One region of the Micromonospora sp. WMMD964 genome, then DNA from elsewhere that is predicted to be linked to it. Evidence: riboswitches for the same ligand, from Rfam matches in the RefSeq annotation. Region 1 holds a riboswitch; the other holds the start of a gene.

Evidence for each region. A riboswitch is a leader RNA that binds a small molecule or an ion and turns the genes downstream of it on or off. The one in region 1 is predicted to bind cyclic di-AMP.
Region 2: another riboswitch for cyclic di-AMP. It lies ahead of O7616_RS19065 (transglycosylase family protein); the one in region 1 lies ahead of O7616_RS28745 (hypothetical protein).

Annotation. Positions count from the first base shown of each region.
Region 1 is NZ_CP120860.1:6,323,218-6,327,398, forward strand. Features, by position in the region: gene O7616_RS28735 (AAA family ATPase) at 1-370, shown strand, start outside; gene O7616_RS28740 (cation diffusion facilitator family transporter) at 476-1,393, shown strand; cyclic di-AMP (ydaO/yuaA leader) riboswitch at 1,507-1,638, shown strand; gene O7616_RS28745 (hypothetical protein) at 1,694-2,707, shown strand; gene O7616_RS28750 (hypothetical protein) at 2,827-3,342, shown strand; gene O7616_RS28755 (SRPBCC family protein) at 4,000-4,181, opposite strand, start outside.
Region 2 is NZ_CP120860.1:4,166,125-4,170,305, forward strand. Features, by position in the region: gene htpG (molecular chaperone HtpG) at 1-1,494, shown strand, start outside; cyclic di-AMP (ydaO/yuaA leader) riboswitch at 1,789-1,959, shown strand; gene O7616_RS19065 (transglycosylase family protein) at 1,959-2,624, shown strand; gene O7616_RS19070 (hypothetical protein) at 2,714-3,058, opposite strand; gene dinB (DNA polymerase IV) at 3,183-4,181, opposite strand, start outside.

The DNA.
Region 1 (4,181 bases):
CCCGGATCTGCCGCTGCCGAGCGCCGTCCGCTCCAGCGGGGTCGATCCGGTCGAGTTGGTGGTGCCCGCGACCGGGCTGGAGACCGCGACCGTGAAGGCGGCCGCCGACCTGCTGGCCGAGGTGGAGGGCACGGTCGGCGTGATCACGCCGGTGCCGCGCCGCGACGAGGTCGTCGGCTGGCTCGACGCGCTCGCCGCGCCGAGGTTGCAGGTGGTCACCAGCCTGGAGGCCAAGGGCATGGAGTACGACGGGGTGGTGCTGGTCGCTCCGAGCGAGATCAGGGCGGATCCGGGCGCCGGAGTACGCACCCTGTACGTGGCGCTGTCCCGGGCCACCCAGCGACTCACCACCATCGACCCGACCGGCTGACCTGCCCGGATGAGGCCGATGAGAGCCGCCGCCCTGACACTTGCACACATTGCGATGTGAACATACATTGGACCGGATCCCGGATCGCGGCGGAAGGTGATTCACGTGGGCGCAGGTCATGACCACCACCACGGGTCCGTCGCCAATGCCGCGCACCAGCACCGGGGGCGACTCTGGGCGGCGTTCGGGCTGCTCGCCACCCTGATGGTGGTCGAGGCGGTGACCGCCCTGCACACCGGCTCGCTCGCCCTGCTCTCCGACGCCGGGCACATGTTCACCGACGTGCTCGGCATCGGCATGGCGCTCGCCGCGATCACCGCCACCCGACGGGCCACCGGCGACCCGCAGCGCACCTTCGGGCTCTACCGACTCGAGGTGCTCGCCGCGCTGGCCAACGCCGTCCTGCTCTCCGGCGTCGCGGTCTACGTGGTGATCGAGGCGATCCGCCGCTTCGGCGACCCGCACGAGGTCATCACCGGTCCGATGCTCGTGGTGGCGGTGCTCGGCCTGCTGGCGAACATCGCCGCGTTCGGCCTGCTCCGCGCCGGCGCGCGGGAGAGCATCAACATCCAGGGCGCCTACCTGGAGGTGCTCGGCGACCTGCTCGGCTCGGTCGGCGTGATCGGCGCGGCGGTGCTCATCACCGTCACCGACTGGTGGTGGGCCGATCCGCTGGTCGCCGTCGCCATCGGCGTGTTCATCCTGCCGCGCACCTGGCGGCTGGCCCGCGCGGCCATCCGCATCCTGGTGCAGGCCGCACCGGAACACCTCCAGGTGACCGCCGTGCACGACCGGCTGGCCGCGGTCCCCGGCGTGGTCGAGGTGCACGACCTGCACGTCTGGACGCTCACCTCGGGCATGGACGTCGCCTCCGCCCACCTGACCATGGAGCCCGGCGCGGAGGTCGGCGCGGTGCTCACCGCCGCGCGCACCGCCCTGCACGACGACTTCCGCATCGAGCACGCCACGTTGCAGATCGAGCCGGGCGCGGCATCCGGAGAATGCGGCTCCATCGAGTGGTGAAGGTCGATTCACCGTGATGACGCACGCACCGTCCGTCACATTCGCTGCAGCGGCCCCACCGGTACCGGTAGGCTCTGTCCCGGCCGCCACCAGGCGGCGCCTCCCGGCGCCGGTGGTGGTCGTCGCCTAATCGCCCGCACGGGCGAACCGGGGAACCACGTTCCTGGGGTGCATCCGCGTCAGCGGTAGGGATCTTCCGTCCCGAACCCGTCAGCTAACCCGGTCGGCGGCTGACGGAAGGACTGCGCAGTGGCACCAGCACGACCACCTGCCGCCCGACTGGCGGCCCTGATCGTCGCGATGCTCGCTCTCGGCGTCGCGCTCCCGGCCGGCACCGCCTCGGCCGCTCCCCCGACCGGCCAGCGGGCCGCCGCACCCGACTCCGACGAAGAGGGCGGCACCCCGGCACTCCGCGCCCAACTGGAGGCCGCCAGCAAGGGCTACCTGGACGCGAAACGCGCCCTGGACACCTCCGTGCAGCGGCAGCAGCAGCTCACCACCCAACTGAAGACCATCGAGGTCGAGCTCGACCAGCGCAGCGGCAAGGTCGGCGAGATCGCCGGCGTCGCGTACCGCACCGGGCGACTCAGCGCGATCTCGGCGCTGCTCAACAGCAACACCCCGGAAGGCTTCATGGACCGGGCCGCCTCCCTGGACGCGGTGGCCGCCAACGAGGACCGGGTGCTGCGCGACCTCCTCACCACCAAAGACCAGGCCAACCGCACCCGCGCCGCCCTGGACGGTGAGATCAACGAACAGCGCAAGCAGGTCGCGGTGATGGCCAAGCGCAAGGAGCAGGCCGAGCGGGCCCTGACCGTCGCCACGGCCCCCAAGCCGCAGACCACCGCCGACACCGGCTCCAACCGGGGCACCTCCACCAGCAACGCGAAGGCTGCTCCGCGCAACTCCGACGGCTCCTGGCCGAAGGAGTCGTGCAGCGTCGACGACCCCACGCCGGCCAGCGGCTGCATCACCCCGCGCACCCTGCACGCCCTCAACCAGGCCAAGGCAGCCGGCTTCACCAGGTACGTCTCCTGCCACCGCAGCGGGGGCTCCGGCGAACACCCGAAGGGCCGAGCCTGCGACTTCGCCGCGCAGAAGGGCGGCTTCGGCGGGGACGCCACCGGCGGCGACAAGACGTACGGCAACAACCTGGCCGCGTACTTCATCCGCAACGCCGACCGGCTCGCCGTGCTCTACGTGATCTGGTACCGGCAGATCTGGCTGCCCAGCAGCGGGTGGAAGTCGTACAGCGGGGCGGGCGGCGACCCGTCCAGCGACCACACCAACCACGTACACCTGTCCGTCTACTGACCACCCGTGGCCGGTGCCCACCTGCCCGGGGGCACCGGCCACGGCTACGTCGCGGGGCGTACACCCGATGTCGCCGGTCGTCGGACGACCCGGCCGCGGTCGGCGGGCAACATCGCGGTATGCCTCGGATCCCACCGGCCGCCCGCAAGGGGCTGCTCACCCTGCACCTGGTCACCTCGCTGGGCTGGCTCGGCACCGACCTGGTGCTGCTCACCCTCGGCATCGCCGTGCAACGGGGCGGCGACCCGGCGTTGCTCTACCCGGTCGGCGCGCTGGTCGGCACGGTCCTGTTCGCGCCACTGAGCATCCTGGTCTGGCTGGTCGGCGTCGCCAGCGCGCTGCTCACACCGTGGGGCCTGCTGCGCTACCGGTGGGTGCTGGTCAAGCTCGTGCTCACCACGGTGATGGTCGGGCTGGTGCTGTTCCTGCTCACCCCGAACCTGCGCCACGCCGGGGCGTTGGGCGCCGCCCTGCCCGCGCGGGACCGCGCCGACCTGGTGATCGCACCAGCGGTGTCGACCAGCCTCATGATCATCGCGACGGTGCTCTCCACCTACAAGCCGTGGGGACGGCAGCGGGCCGCCCGACCAGCCACCGTGAGCAACGCCCGCAGGTCGACGTCCACGGCGCCCTGACCAGGCCACAGCGGTGACCACGCCGCGTGGGTGGCCGCGCCCCGACGCCCCTGCGGTGACCTCGCCGTGACCGCGACCCACGCCTGCGGCCTGCACATCCTCGCCGACGCGCCCACCGGGGAGCCCCGCGGTGACCACACCGCGACCGCGACCACGCGCCTGACCGAACCACACCCCCGACCGCCGCCACGCCCTCCGACCGCGGCCACACCCCTGGCCGCGACCGCGCCCCCTGACCGAAACCACACCCCCGACCGCGACCGCGCCCCGACCGCGCCCACGGCACCATGATCGCGCTACAACCATGATGCAGTGGTCTCCTGGGCACCATCAGGCCACTACATCCATGATCGAGCGTGACCTTGACGGCTGCCGGCTCGCCGATCCGCTCCGGGCGGTCGCGCCGGGTGTTTCGTCCTCAAGATCCGCGCAACATCAGGGATAGTGCTGTCTCCTACGCGCCGGAGGCAGCAACATCCGGGATGTTACTCGGATCTTGGCGCGCGGGCGCGGGGCGCGCAGGCGCGGGGCGCGCAGGCGCGGGGCGCGCAGGCGCGGGGCGCGGGGCGCGCGGGCGCGGAGCGCGGGGCGCGCGGAGCGCGGGGCGCGCGGCGCGGGGGGCGCGGAGCGCGGGGCGCGGGGCGCGCAGGCGCGGAGTCAGGTGATGGGTGGGGGGTTGCTGGCGCGTTCCAGGGCCGGGCCCAAGCGGGTGGCCAGGGCGAGGTGGGCGGCACGGGCCTGGCGGAACGCGTACCGGAACAGCGGTGTCGGCGCGGTCAGGGTGATCTCGACGTCGACGCGGACCAGGCCGTCCGGCTCGGGGCGTAGCCGGGTGTGGT
Region 2 (4,181 bases), 2.2 Mb from region 1:
CTGGTCACCCGCAAGGCCGGCGAGACCGGCGGCACCCGCTGGGAGTCCACCGGCGAGGGCACGTACACCATCGAGGCGGTCGACGAGGCGCCGCAGGGCACCGCCGTGACCCTGCACCTCAAGCCGGCCGACACCGAGGACAACCTGCACGACTACACCGCCGAGTGGACCGTCCGCGACATCGTCAAGCGATACTCCGACTTCATCGCCTGGCCCATCCGGATGACGGTCGAGCGCCCCGGCGCCGACGGTGAGCCCGCCACCAGCGAGGTGCAGACCCTCAACTCGATGAAGGCGCTCTGGGCGCGGCCCCGCGACGAGGTCGACGCCGCCGAGTACAACGAGTTCTACAAGCACGTCAGCCACGACTGGGCCGACCCGCTCGAGGTCGTGCACATGAAGGGCGAGGGCACCTTCGAGTACGAGGCGCTGCTGTTCCTGCCCAGCCACGCCCCACTGGACCTGTTCTCCCCGCAGGGCCGCCGAGGCGTCCAGCTCTACGTCAAGCGCGTCTTCATCATGGACGACTGCGAGGCGCTCGTCCCGACCTACCTGCGCTTCGTCAAGGGCGTGGTCGACGCGCACGACCTGTCGCTGAACATCTCCCGGGAGATCCTCCAGCAGGACCGGCAGATCCAGATCGTCCGCCGCCGCCTGGTCAAGAAGATCCTCGCCACGGTGAAGGACCTGAAGGCCAACCACGCCGAGCGCTACCGCACCTTCTGGACCGAGTTCGGCGCGGTCGTCAAGGAAGGGCTGATCGACGACACCGACAACCGCGACACCCTGCTGGAACTCCTCTCCGTCGCCTCCACCCACGACGCGACCGAGCCCACCGACCTGGCCGGTTACGTCTCGCGGATGAAGGACGGCCAGAGCGACATCTGGTACGCCACCGGCGAGTCCCGGGCCGCCATCGAGAACTCGCCGCACCTGGAGGCGTTCCGGGCCAAGGGTCACGAGGTGCTGCTCCTGACCGACCAGGTCGACGAGGTGTGGGTCGAGCGGGTCGGCGCGTATGACGGCAAGCCCCTGCGCTCCATCGCCAAGGGCGAGATCGACCTGGACACCGACGAGGAGAAGCAGCAGGCCGAGGCCGAGCGTGAGCAGCAGCGGCAGGAGTTCGCCAACCTGCTCGACTGGCTGGGCACGACGCTGACCGACAGCGTCCGGGAGGTGCGGCTGTCGTCCCGACTGACCACCTCACCGGCCTGCGTCGTCGGCGACGCCCACGACCTCACGCCGACGCTGGAGAAGATGTACCGCGCGATGGGGCACGAGGTGCCCCCGACCAAGCGGATCCTGGAGATCAACCCCGGTCACCCGCTGGTCTCCGGGCTGCGCAAGGCCCACGAGCAGGGGAGCGACCCGGCAGCGCTGACCGAGACCGCGGAGCTGCTCTACGGTCTGGCGGTGCTCGCCGAGGGCGGTGAGCTGACCGACCCGGCCCGCTTCACCCGCACGCTCGCCGACCGGCTGGCGCGCACCCTGTAGACGGTCGACCGTCTGGCCAGCGGGCCACCCGATCAGGGGCCCGCCGGCCGGTTCGGCGTACGACGTCGAGATGCGATCACCGACGGACACGTCGAGTCGCTCAACGCGACACCGCGATCTGGCCACGTCGCGAAGCCTGATCGGAACCGGTCCACTGTGCTCTCAGCACAGTGTCCGGCCGGCCGCAACCGCTGCGGACGGCGCCCCGCGTACCCCGGTGAAGAACTTCACAGGGGTTGGGCGATCGTCACCGACCGTGCCTAACGTCGGTCGGGTCCGCCACTGCGGACACCACGGTCGGCAACGCCTAATCCTGCCCCCGGCCGTCGGAACCCAGTCACCCGGGCAGGAGCGGGGGACCCACGTTCCTCGGTGCACGTCACCTCGGGGTGAAGCCGCCACCTGCGGCCGGGCTCCTCGGCCCGAACCCGACAGCTCACCTCGCCGGCGTGGAGGAAGCTCACATGACGTCCGTTCACACGCCCCGTCATCGACGGGTCACCACCCGCCGTCTCGCCGTCGGCACCCTGGCCGTCGGCGCGGTCACCGGTGCTGTCGCCCTCTTCGGCCCGGCCGCCCCGGCGCAGGCCGGAGTCGACTGGGACGCGATCGCCCAGTGCGAGTCCGGCGGCAACTGGAAGATCAATACCGGTAACGGCTACTTCGGTGGCCTGCAGTTCTCGCAGAGCACCTGGGCCGGTTACGGCGGCAAGAAGTACGCCGCCCGTGCCGACCTGGCCACCCGCGGCGAGCAGATCGCCATCGCCGAGAAGGTGCTCGACGGGCAGGGCATCGGCGCCTGGCCGACCTGCGGCAAGAAGGGCGGCTCCTCGGGCGGCTCGGCCACGAAGTCGACCAGGTCGACGGCGAAGTCGACGAAGTCCACCGGAAAGGCGACCACGTCGCCGGACCGGCCGTCGCGCGGCGAGCAGCCGGCGACCCGTGACCACGAGCGCACCGCCGCGCCGACGGGCGGCCGGACGCACCTGGTCGAGCCGGGCGACACCCTGTCGGAGATCGCCGACGCCCACCGGGTGTCCGGCGGCTGGCAGGCGCTGTACGAGCACAACAGGGAGCTGATCGGGGCCGACCCGGGCCTGATCTTCCCTGGTCAGAAGCTCAGCCTCTGACAGTCGGCACACGAACGCTCGGCCGGTGACCCGGCCGAGCGTTCGTGTGTGCGGTGCTGGTCAGCCCGAGTGGCCGGACCTGCCGCGAGTCACGCCGCCGAGGCGGACGCCCGCGGCGCGCGACGCGAGGCCGCGGGTCCGGCGTTGCGACCCCAGCGGGAGGCCGGCGTCGCCTCCGTGCCGGCGTCGAGGCCGTCGATCGTCATCTCGACGGGTTCCGCCGCCCCGCGCGACAGTCGCAGCGAATGCTCTGCGCCCTGCCGGGCGGCGCACGGCCACGCCTGCCCCGCGCACTGGAGGTTGTGGCAGTGACCCTCGTCGTCCGGCTCGTGGGCGTCCAGCACGTCGATCGCCAGTTGCCAGAGCAGCGGGTCGGTCACGTCGTGCGGTCGCTCGGCGCTGCGGCTCGGTCGGTTGCTGGTGTCGTCGGACATCGTGGGTCCCCCCTTGTCAGGCTGTACCCCTCAAGGGTCACCCGTCAGCCGTCGGCTAAACCGCCGACCTGCTGTGATGTGTCTCCGGTCGCAACTCGTCGCACGGACGCCGCACGCAGATCGGTCAATCCGGCAGGAGTGGCATCTCGACGCCGGGCTCCCGACCGAGTAACACCGCACGGGTGAGCGCCGCCGAGCCGAACCGGTCGCGGACCGCGTCGACCGCCGCGTCCAACTCCGCACCCGGGTCGCGGTGGAACGGCAGCTCCGGCTGCACCGGGCTGTCGTCCAGATTGCCCACCGAGACGCCGATCAGCGTGACACCACGACTGTCGATCTCGGGCTGGGCCGCGTGCAGCAACGCGCGTGCGGCGGCGAGCAGCGGGGTCGTGTCCGCTGTCGCCTTGCCGATGGTGTGCGAGCGGGTCGCCCGGCTGTAGTCGCCGAAACGCAACCGCAGCACCACGGTGCGACCGGACCGCCCGGCGGCCCGCATCCGGCGGGTGACCCGGTCGACCAGCCCGGCGAGGATGGCGTCCAGTTCCGTCGGGGCGTGCGGGGTACGGCTCAGCGCGTGCTGGGCGCCCATCGAAGCCCGTCGGCGGCCGACGTGCACCGCGCGTGGGTCACGGTTGTGAGCCAGGGCGTGCAGGTGCCGGCCGGCGCCGGACCCGAGCAGCGACACCAGTGTCGCCTCGCCGAGCCGTGCCACCTCGCCGACGGTACGGATCCGGTGTTCCCGCAGCTTCGCGGAGGTGACCGGGCCGACGCCCCACAACCGCTCGACCGGCAGCGGATGCAGGAACGCCGTCTCGGCGTCGGGTGCGACCACCAGGAGCCCGTCCGGCTTGGCCACCCCGCTGGCCACCTTCGCCAGGAACTTCGTGCGGGCCACACCCACCGTGATCGGAAGGCCGACCCGTTCCCGAACCTCCCGACGCAGCCGCGCGGCGATGTCGGCCGGTGGGCCGACCAGCCGCCGCAGGCCACCCACGTCGAGGAACGCCTCGTCGATGGAGAGCCCCTCGACCAGCGGAGTGGTCTGCCGGAAGATCTCGAAGACCGCGCGGCTCGCCGCCGTGTACGCCGACATCCGCGGCGGCACCACGATCGCGTCCGGACA